DNA from 2 places in the Halomonas sp. M4R1S46 genome. Region 1 is predicted to be linked to the other one. Evidence: predicted binding sites of a transcription regulator. Region 1 holds the regulator's gene; the other holds the start of a gene.

What was found. Region 1 encodes sigma-54, which starts transcription at its own class of promoters, with help from an activator protein. Its sites were predicted from a motif close to TGGCACNNNNNTTGCTNT; they were not measured.
Region 2: a site for sigma-54 is predicted at 2,709-2,726, ahead of OCT48_RS13505 (NarK family nitrate/nitrite MFS transporter). Genes of this name have one in related genera too.

The regions. Positions count from the first base shown of each region.
Region 1 covers NZ_CP107008.1:1,220,922-1,225,033, reverse strand. The annotation lists gene lptC (LPS export ABC transporter periplasmic protein LptC) at 1-490, shown strand, start outside; gene lptA (lipopolysaccharide transport periplasmic protein LptA) at 487-1,017, shown strand; gene lptB (LPS export ABC transporter ATP-binding protein) at 1,014-1,739, shown strand; gene OCT48_RS05780 (RNA polymerase factor sigma-54) at 1,895-3,301, shown strand; gene hpf (ribosome hibernation-promoting factor, HPF/YfiA family) at 3,413-3,724, shown strand; gene ptsN (PTS IIA-like nitrogen regulatory protein PtsN) at 3,733-4,112, shown strand, end outside.
Region 2 covers NZ_CP107008.1:2,881,086-2,885,197, reverse strand. The annotation lists gene OCT48_RS13515 (peroxiredoxin) at 1-367, opposite strand, end outside; gene OCT48_RS13510 (SDR family oxidoreductase) at 403-1,095, opposite strand; gene OCT48_RS13505 (NarK family nitrate/nitrite MFS transporter) at 1,238-2,587, opposite strand; gene OCT48_RS13500 (murein L,D-transpeptidase catalytic domain family protein) at 2,852-3,583, opposite strand; gene OCT48_RS13495 (L,D-transpeptidase family protein) at 3,832-4,112, shown strand, end outside.

The DNA.
Region 1 (4,112 bases):
GCGCCCGGGCGCGGTGCCCCGGGATGCCGCCGGCGAGCCGGACTACTTCCTCGAGGACGCGCGCCTGACCCGCTTCGATGCCCAGGGCCGTCCCCACCAGCGCCTCGAGACCCCGCGCCTGGTGCACACCCCCGACGATGACGTCACCCGCCTCGAGACGCCCGACGTCCGACTGCGCGACGACAGCGGGCGACGCTGGCTGGCCACCGCCGCCCGCGGGCGCCTGGGCGCCGGCGGCAACCCCCTGCTGCTGGAGGGGGACGCCCGGCTCACGGCCCCCCGGGAGCGCTGGCACCTGGAAACCGAGGCCCTTCACTACGACGCCGATACCGGGCATGCCTGGAGCGAGACACCGGCCCTGCTCCGCCAGCCCCCGCAGCGGATGCGGGGCGAGCGGTTCGATGCCTGGATCCATGACAATCGTGCCCGGCTGGCCGACAATGTGCGCGGCCATCACCCGCCGACCACCCCAGAGGACCCCGAGCCATGATGCGACCGCCCCCCGCGACCCTGCTGGCCCTGAGCCTCGCCGCCCTGTCCCTGGCCGCCGGCCCGGCGCTGGCGCTGGAGGGCGATGCCAGCGCCCCCATCCAGGTCGAGGCCGATCGTCTCGACCTGGACGATCGCGCCGGCACGGCCGTCTATCGCGGCGACGTGACGATCACCCAGGGCAGCATGCAACTGACCGGCGAGCGCGTCGAGATCCAGCGCAATGCGGCCGGTCGGCTGACCCGGGCCACCGCCACCGGGGAGCGGGCCTACCTCGAGCAGAAGCCCGCCCCCGACGAGCCGCTGGTGCGCGGCTGGGGACGTACCGTGGTCTACCATGTGGCCGAGCGCCGCATCGAGCTGATCGACCAGGCCGAGCTGCACCAGGGGGGTGACACCTTCGACGGGGGCTACCTGGAGTACTTCCTCGACCGCCGCGTGGTCCAGGCCCGTTCCGCGGCCGAGGGGGTCGACGAGCGCCAGCGGGTCCGCATGACCCTGGAGCCGGAGCAGCAGGACGCCCCATGAAGACCCTCAGCGCCCGCCACCTCGCCAAGAGCTACAAGCGTCGCCGTGTCGTGCACGACATCAGCCTGGAGATCGAGCAGGGACGCATCGTCGGCCTGCTCGGCCCCAACGGCGCCGGCAAGACCACCTCCTTCTACATGATCGTCGGCCTGGTGCGGGCCGATGCGGGCTCGGTGGCCATCGACGACCGGGACCTCTCCGGCACCGCCATGCACGAGCGCGCCCGGGCCGGCATCGGCTACCTGCCCCAGGAGGCCTCGATCTTCCGCAAGCTCTCCGTGGCCGACAACATCATGGCCATCCTCGAGACCCGCCGGGACCTCGACCGCGCCGGCCGCCAGGCCCGCCTGGAGCAGCTGCTGGAGGACTTCCACGTCACCCATATCCGCGACAACCCGGGCATGAGCCTGTCCGGCGGCGAGCGTCGGCGAGTCGAGATCGCCCGCGCCCTGGCCACCGAACCTGACTTCATCCTGCTCGACGAGCCCTTCGCCGGGGTCGACCCGATCTCGGTGGGCGAGATCAAGGGCATCATTCGCCAGCTCAAGGCCCGCGAGATCGGCGTGCTGATCACCGATCACAACGTGCGCGAGACCCTCGACATCTGCGACGGGGCCTACATCGTCGGCGACGGCCAGATCATCGCCGAGGGCGATGCCGAGGCAATCCTCGCCAACCAGAAGGTCCGCGACGTCTATCTGGGCCAGGACTTCCGCCTGTGAGCCGACCCTTATTGGTAAGTTACTGATATAATGTCGCCAAGCGACGACAGGCACGCTGTTTGCCATTGGCACGCTAATTGCTAGCCTCGGGGCTTGCATGCCTCCCTCCGGCGCACTAGGGTGGTGGCTTCATCGCCAGTCGAATGGATCCCCCCATGGCCATGAAGGCTTCCCTGCAACTCCGCGTCGGCACCCAGCTGACCATGACCCCCCAGCTGCAGCAGGCCATCGCCCTGCTGCAGCTCTCCACCCTGGACCTGCGCCAGGAGATCCAGCAGGCCCTGGAGGCCAACCCGATGCTGGAAATGGAGGATGAGTTCGGCGAACAGGCCGTCAGCGAGGCCGCGGACGACGACTGGGCCAGCGAGATCCCCGACGAGCTGGCCGTGGACAGCGACTGGGCCGACACCTTCCAGGACGCCGGCCTGGGCAGTGGCGGCGAGGCCCCGGACTTCGAACGCCAGGCCGCCGGCCAGAGCCTGCAGGGCCACCTGACCTGGCAGCTGGCCATGAGCGGCCTGGGCGAGCGGGAGACGCACATCGCCGAGAGCCTGATCGACGCCGTGAACGGCGATGGCTACCTGGAGCAGTCCCTCGACGAGCTGCGCGAGGGGCTGCGCCCCCAGGGCCTGGAGGGGCTCGCCACCCGCGAGGTCGAGGGCGTGCTGCTGCGCCTTCAGCAGTTCGAGCCCACCGGGGTCTTCGCCCGGGACCTGCGCGAGTGCCTGCTGCTGCAGCTCGCCGCCCTGCCCCAGGACACCCCCCTGCTCCCCCAGGCCCGGCGGCTGGTCCGCCAGTTCCTCGAGGCCCTGGCCGGCAACGACCGGCGCCTGCTCAAGCGCCGGCTGGGGCTGGAAGATGCCGTGCTCGACGAGGTGATCGCGCTGATACGCGGCCTCGATCCGCGCCCGGGCAGTGCCTTCGCCGCCGGCGACAGCGACTACGTGATCCCCGACCTGATCGCCCGCCCCAGCGAGCAGGGCTGGCGGATCGAGCTCAACCCGGAGGCGCTGCCGCGGCTGCGTATCCAGCCCGACTATGCGGCACTGATCAAGCGTGCCGACAAGAGCCAGGACAACCAGTTCCTCAAGGACCACCTCCAGGAGGCGCGCTGGCTGCTCAAGAGCCTGACCAGCCGCAACGACACCCTGCTGCGCGTCGGTCGCGAGGTCATGGCCCGCCAGCTGGACTTCCTGGAACGCGGCGAGGAGGCCATGAGGCCGCTGATCCTCGCCGATATCGCCCAGGCCGTGGAGATGCACGAGTCGACCATCTCCCGGGTCACCACCCAGAAGTTCATCCACACCCCGCGGGGCGTGTTCGAGCTCAAGTACTTCTTCTCCAGCCAGGTGGGCGGTGGTGACGAGGCCCATTCCAGCACCGCGATCCGCGCCCGCATCCGCAAGCTGATCCAGGAGGAGCCGCCGCGCAAGCCGCTGTCGGACAGCAAGCTCGTCGACCTGCTCGCCGAGGAAGGCATCGAGGTGGCCAGGCGCACCGTGGCCAAGTACCGCGAGGCCATGCACATCCCCTCGTCGAGCCAGCGCAAGCGCCTCGCCTGATGCCGTCCGGCGGCGCCGTCGACAGCGTGGAAGGGCCCCTGGCACGGGGGGTTTGCACGGCACCAAAAAGGGTTACAATCGAGGCACCACCCAAGGAGCAAGGAGCGTGTCATGCAAGTCAATCTCACCGGCCACCACGTGGAACTGACCGACCCCCTGCGTGACTATGTGCAGGAAAAGCTCACGCGCCTGGAACGCCACTACGACAACATCACGACCGTGCAGGTCACGCTCTCCGTCGAGAAGGAACGCCAGCAGGCCGCTTGCACCCTGCATGCCGCCGGTGCCGATCTTCATGCCGAAGCCATGGACGGTGACATGTACGCCGCCATCGATGCCCTCGCCGACAAGCTGGATCGCCAGCTGGTCAAGCACAAGGAAAAGACCCAGGCTCGCGCTCAGGGCGCCGCCGGCGTCCGTTGAGCCGCCCCATGTCACTGGAAACCATCCTGCCCCCCGAGCGCACGCTCTTCGCGGTGCCGGGGGGAAGCAAGAAGCGGGTCCTGGAATTCTTCAGCACCTTCATCGCCCAGAACACCCCGAGCCTCGACAGCCAGGAGGTCTTCAGCCGGCTGATCGGCCGCGAGCGCCTCGGCAGCACCGGCATCGGCCACGGGGTGGCCATCCCGCATGCCCGCAACCCCCACTGCAAGGCACCCATCGCCGGCTTCCTCCGGCTCGCCGAGCCGGTGGACTTCGACGCCGTGGACGGTGATCCCGTCGACCTGGTGTTCGTGCTGCTGGTGCCCGAGGAGGCGGACGATGCCCACCTCGCCCTGCTCGGCCAGGTGGCCGGGGTGATGAACGACGC
Region 2 (4,112 bases), 1.7 Mb from region 1:
GGGTGCCCATGCCGCCGGCACTGGCATCCATCTCCAGGCCCAGGGCCCGGGTGAACTCGGCGTTGCCGTCGGCCAGCATGGTGAAGCGCCCGGCGTTCTGGTCCTTCTGCCAGGCGTCCATCACGAAGGCGTCGTTCACTGCCAGGCAACCGATGGCATCGGCACCGGCGTCGAGGATATCGTCGGCGCGGACCACGAAGCCCGGCATGTGGGTGTTGGAACAGCCCGGGGTGAAGGCGCCGGGGACGGCGAACAGCACCACCCGGCGGCCGGCGAAGAAGTCGCCGGTGGAAAGATCCTTCGGTCCCTCGGGACCGTTGGTCTTGATGGTGATGTCGGGAAGGCGGTCACCGATGGCGATCGTCATGGCGTGGCTCCTGTCGTCATGGGGGAAAGGTGGCGTCAGTCATCGAGCCGGGGCGGCGTGGGGCGCACCAGGATCTCGTTGACGTCCACGTGCTCGGGCTGGCCGACCGCGTAGAGGACCGCCTCGGCGATGTCCCTGTCGTGCAGGGCATGCTCGGGGGGCTCGTCGAAGAAGGGCGTGTCGACCATGCCGGGCTCGATCAGGGTCACGCGAATGCCGCTGCCACGCAACTCCTCGCGCAGGTTGTAGCCGAGTCCGGTCACCGCCCACTTGGTGGCCCCGTACATGGAGCCGGGAAGGGTGGCGCGGCCGGCGGCGGAACCGGTGAGCAGTACATGGCCGCGGCTCTTGCGCAGGGCCGGCAGGGTGGCCTGCACGGTCAGGCCCACGCCGTAGATATTGGTGAGGATCATGTCGCGCCAGGCCTCGTGGTCGGCCCCGCTGAAGCCGCCGGGGGAGCCGCCGCGGCCGGCATTGGCAAAGACCACATCGAGACGGCCGAAACGCTCCAGCGCCTGTTCCACCATGGCCTGCTGGGCGGCCATGTCGGTCACGTCCATGCCGACGGCCAGCACGTTCTCGGGACCGAGCTCCTGGGCGAGGCCGGCGAGCCGTGCCTCGGAGCGGGCGGCCAGCACCAGCTTGTAGCGCTCCCGGGACGCGGCCCGGGCGGTGGCCGCGCCGATCCCGCTGGACGCCCCCGTGATCAGGAATACACGATCCACCATGCGCTTCTCCCCTTGTCCGGTCACTACCCGCTTCCAGCATGGCCAGAACCGCGGCCGCCTGCAAATGCGAACGCCACCGCCGCGGCGAGGCGGCGATGGCGTGGCGAAGGCGATGGGGCGTCCCTGCCCCGGCGGGGGGAACTCAGCGCAGCGACAGGGCCGCCGAGGGCTGGGCGCCGGCCGCCTCCTGGTAGGCGGCGCTCTCCTCGGCCTCGACCTCGGGGGAGAAGCGCACCAGCAGGGCGCACAGCGAGGCGATGATCACCGCCACCCCGAGGTAGAACAGACCCTGCTGGTAGGTCAGGGCCTCGGAGCGGAACAGGAAGCCGGCGGCCACGGCCCCGGCGTTGCCGCCTGCGCCGACGATGCCGGCCACCGCGCCCAGCGCCTTCTTGTTGATGAAGGGCACCACGCCGAAGGTGGCGCCCTCGGCCATCTGCACGAAGAGGCTGAACACCAGCATGATGCCGATGGCGAGCGCGAGGACATGCATCTGCGAGAAGAACATCAGGGCCACGCCCTCGCAGAGCATGGCGATGAACAGCCAGCGCACCCGGCCCTTGAGGCCCGAGTTGCGGGCGAAGAGGTCGGAAAAGATGCCGCCCAGGGTCCGCGCGAAGAGGTTCATCAGCCCGAACAGGCCGGCGATCATGCCGGCGGTGGCCAGCGTCAGGCCGAAGTTGTCGAAGAAGTAGATGGCGGCGATGTTGTTGATGGTCAGCTCGACGCCGAAGCAGGCGGCATAGACCACGAACAGGGCCCAGACGCGGATGTCCTTGGCGGCGGTGGCGAAGCTGGCGCCCATGCCGTGCTCCCCGTCGGCCTCGGGCAGTTCGCCGCGGGCACGCAGCTCGTCGAAGTTGCCGTCCGGCGCGTCCTGGGTGAACAGGTAGTAGGCGATACCGGTGAGGAACAGCACGATGCCCGGGACCACCATGGCCAGGCGCCAGCCGAGGGCCTCGTTGACGCCGAGCATCAGGATGCCGGAGAAGATCAGCGGCATCAGGATCTGGGTGGTGCCTCCGCCCAGGTTGCCCCAGCCGGCCGAGGTGGCGTTGGCGGTGCCCACCACATTGGGCGCGAACATCACCGAGGTATGGTACTGGGTGATCACGAAGGAGGCGCCGATGGCGCCGATGGCCAGGCGGGCCAGGAAGAAGGACTCGAAGTTGTCGGCGAAGCCGATGCACATCACCGGCAGCGAGCCCAGGCACAGCAGCCAGGTATAGGCCCGGCGCGGGCCGATCCTGTCGCACAGCACGCCGATGGCCAGGCGCACGATCACGGTGATGGCCACCGAGGCGATGATGGTGTTGCCGATCTGGGTCTTGGTCAGGCCCAGGTCGTCACGCACCACCGCCATCAGCGGGGCGATGCCGAACCAGCCGAAGAAGCAGATGTGGAAGGCGAACCACGAGAAGTGGAAGGCGCGCATCTGCGGCATCTTCCAGTTGAGCAGGCGAATGCGATTGGCCTTGTTGCGGAGTTCCATGGGGGTACCTCGTCGAATGACGTTCGAACACACGATCCTGGGCCTTCGCCATTGAAGGTCGGGTCCGACGCACTCGTACCCCGGGGGGCCTGGTCCACGTCTGGCACGCTCTGCCCATGGCAATGCATATACATTGCCATTACAGGAAGATTTCGTTTTATTCAGTTGGTTGCGGAATTTCTGGCGGGAGAGGGCGGGGTGTCGTCGGGGGCGTGATGGTGCAAGGCAGCATGCGCTGGCGGGGCAATGCCCCGCCATGGTGCCTCACTGCATGGCGAGGCGACGGTCGTCGCGGGGGCAGTTCAGGAAGGCCGATTGCCGGAGCCACTCGGGGTCGGGGTAGTAGGTGAACAGGTACTGGCTGTCCTTGATGCTGTCGATCAGCGGCACGGCGACCTCGGAGCGCACCGCCGGACAGCCATGGCTGCGTCCCAGTCGCCCCGTGCGCTCGATGAAGGCCTCGCTGACGTAGTCGGCGCCATGCATGACGATGGCCCGCTCGAAGGCCTGATCGTTGACGCCGGGCTCGAGGCCCTCCAGGCGCAGCGAGTAGCCGTTGCTGCCGTGGTAGCTGTTCATCGTGCGGAACAGCCCCAGACTGGACTGGTGGCTGTCGGGGGTGTTGGAGAAATCGCTCGCCATGGCGTCACCGGAGCCCTGGCCATGGGAGACCAGCTCGCGGAACAGCAGTCGCTCCCGTCCCAGGTCGAAGACCCAGAGGCGCTCCTCGGTGGACGGCCGCGAGAAGTCGATCACCGCCAGCCGTTCGGCCTCGGGGTCGGCACAGTGCAGGGCCCGGGCCGCCAGGCGCAGTACCTCGGGATCGGCGTTGGGCGCGAGCCGGGTCAGGCGCTGGGCCAGCGGGGAGGAGGGGGCCACGGCCGGGGTATGGGCCTGGGCGAGGAAGCTCCCCGACAGGGCGGGGGGCGTCAGGGTCATCAGGGCGACGGCCAGCAGGGGGCCCGTCGCTCGGCGAAGCGAACGCAGCGATGGCATGCGGAGTCCCAGTTATTGTCGGCTTGCACGAATCGGATCGGCGCATGAACGCCCGGCAATGGGCAGGAAGTCGCTGGCTCAAGGCGCGTATCATGAGGATCGCGGCCAGGCAGACCCGTCCCGACCATCGGTCGGCAGGAGGCGGTCTCATGCGAACAGCGGGTACTCTAACACGAGGGCTAGGCCGTTGGAGTATGGCATTTTTGGTCCTTGTGGCTCCCTTGGGCGTCTTCGCGGATGGGACGGGAGTGGCTGCCAAGCCGCTGCGGCCTTTCCCCATGGACGACGTCGGCCTGGCCCGGCCGCTGCCGGTTCCTCTGGAGAACGCCCTCCGCGCCTCGCCGCCGCGTGTCTCGGCCTTCTATGTGCGCCGTGGGGGCGAATTGGCCTGGCAGGATCGGGGCAAGGTGGCCGCGCTGGTCGACCTGCTGCATGCCTTGGACGACGAGGGCCTGACGCCGGCGGACTATCGCCCCGCCCGGCTGGAACGCGAGGCGGGTGATGCCCTCGAGGCGAGCGTCGATGAGGC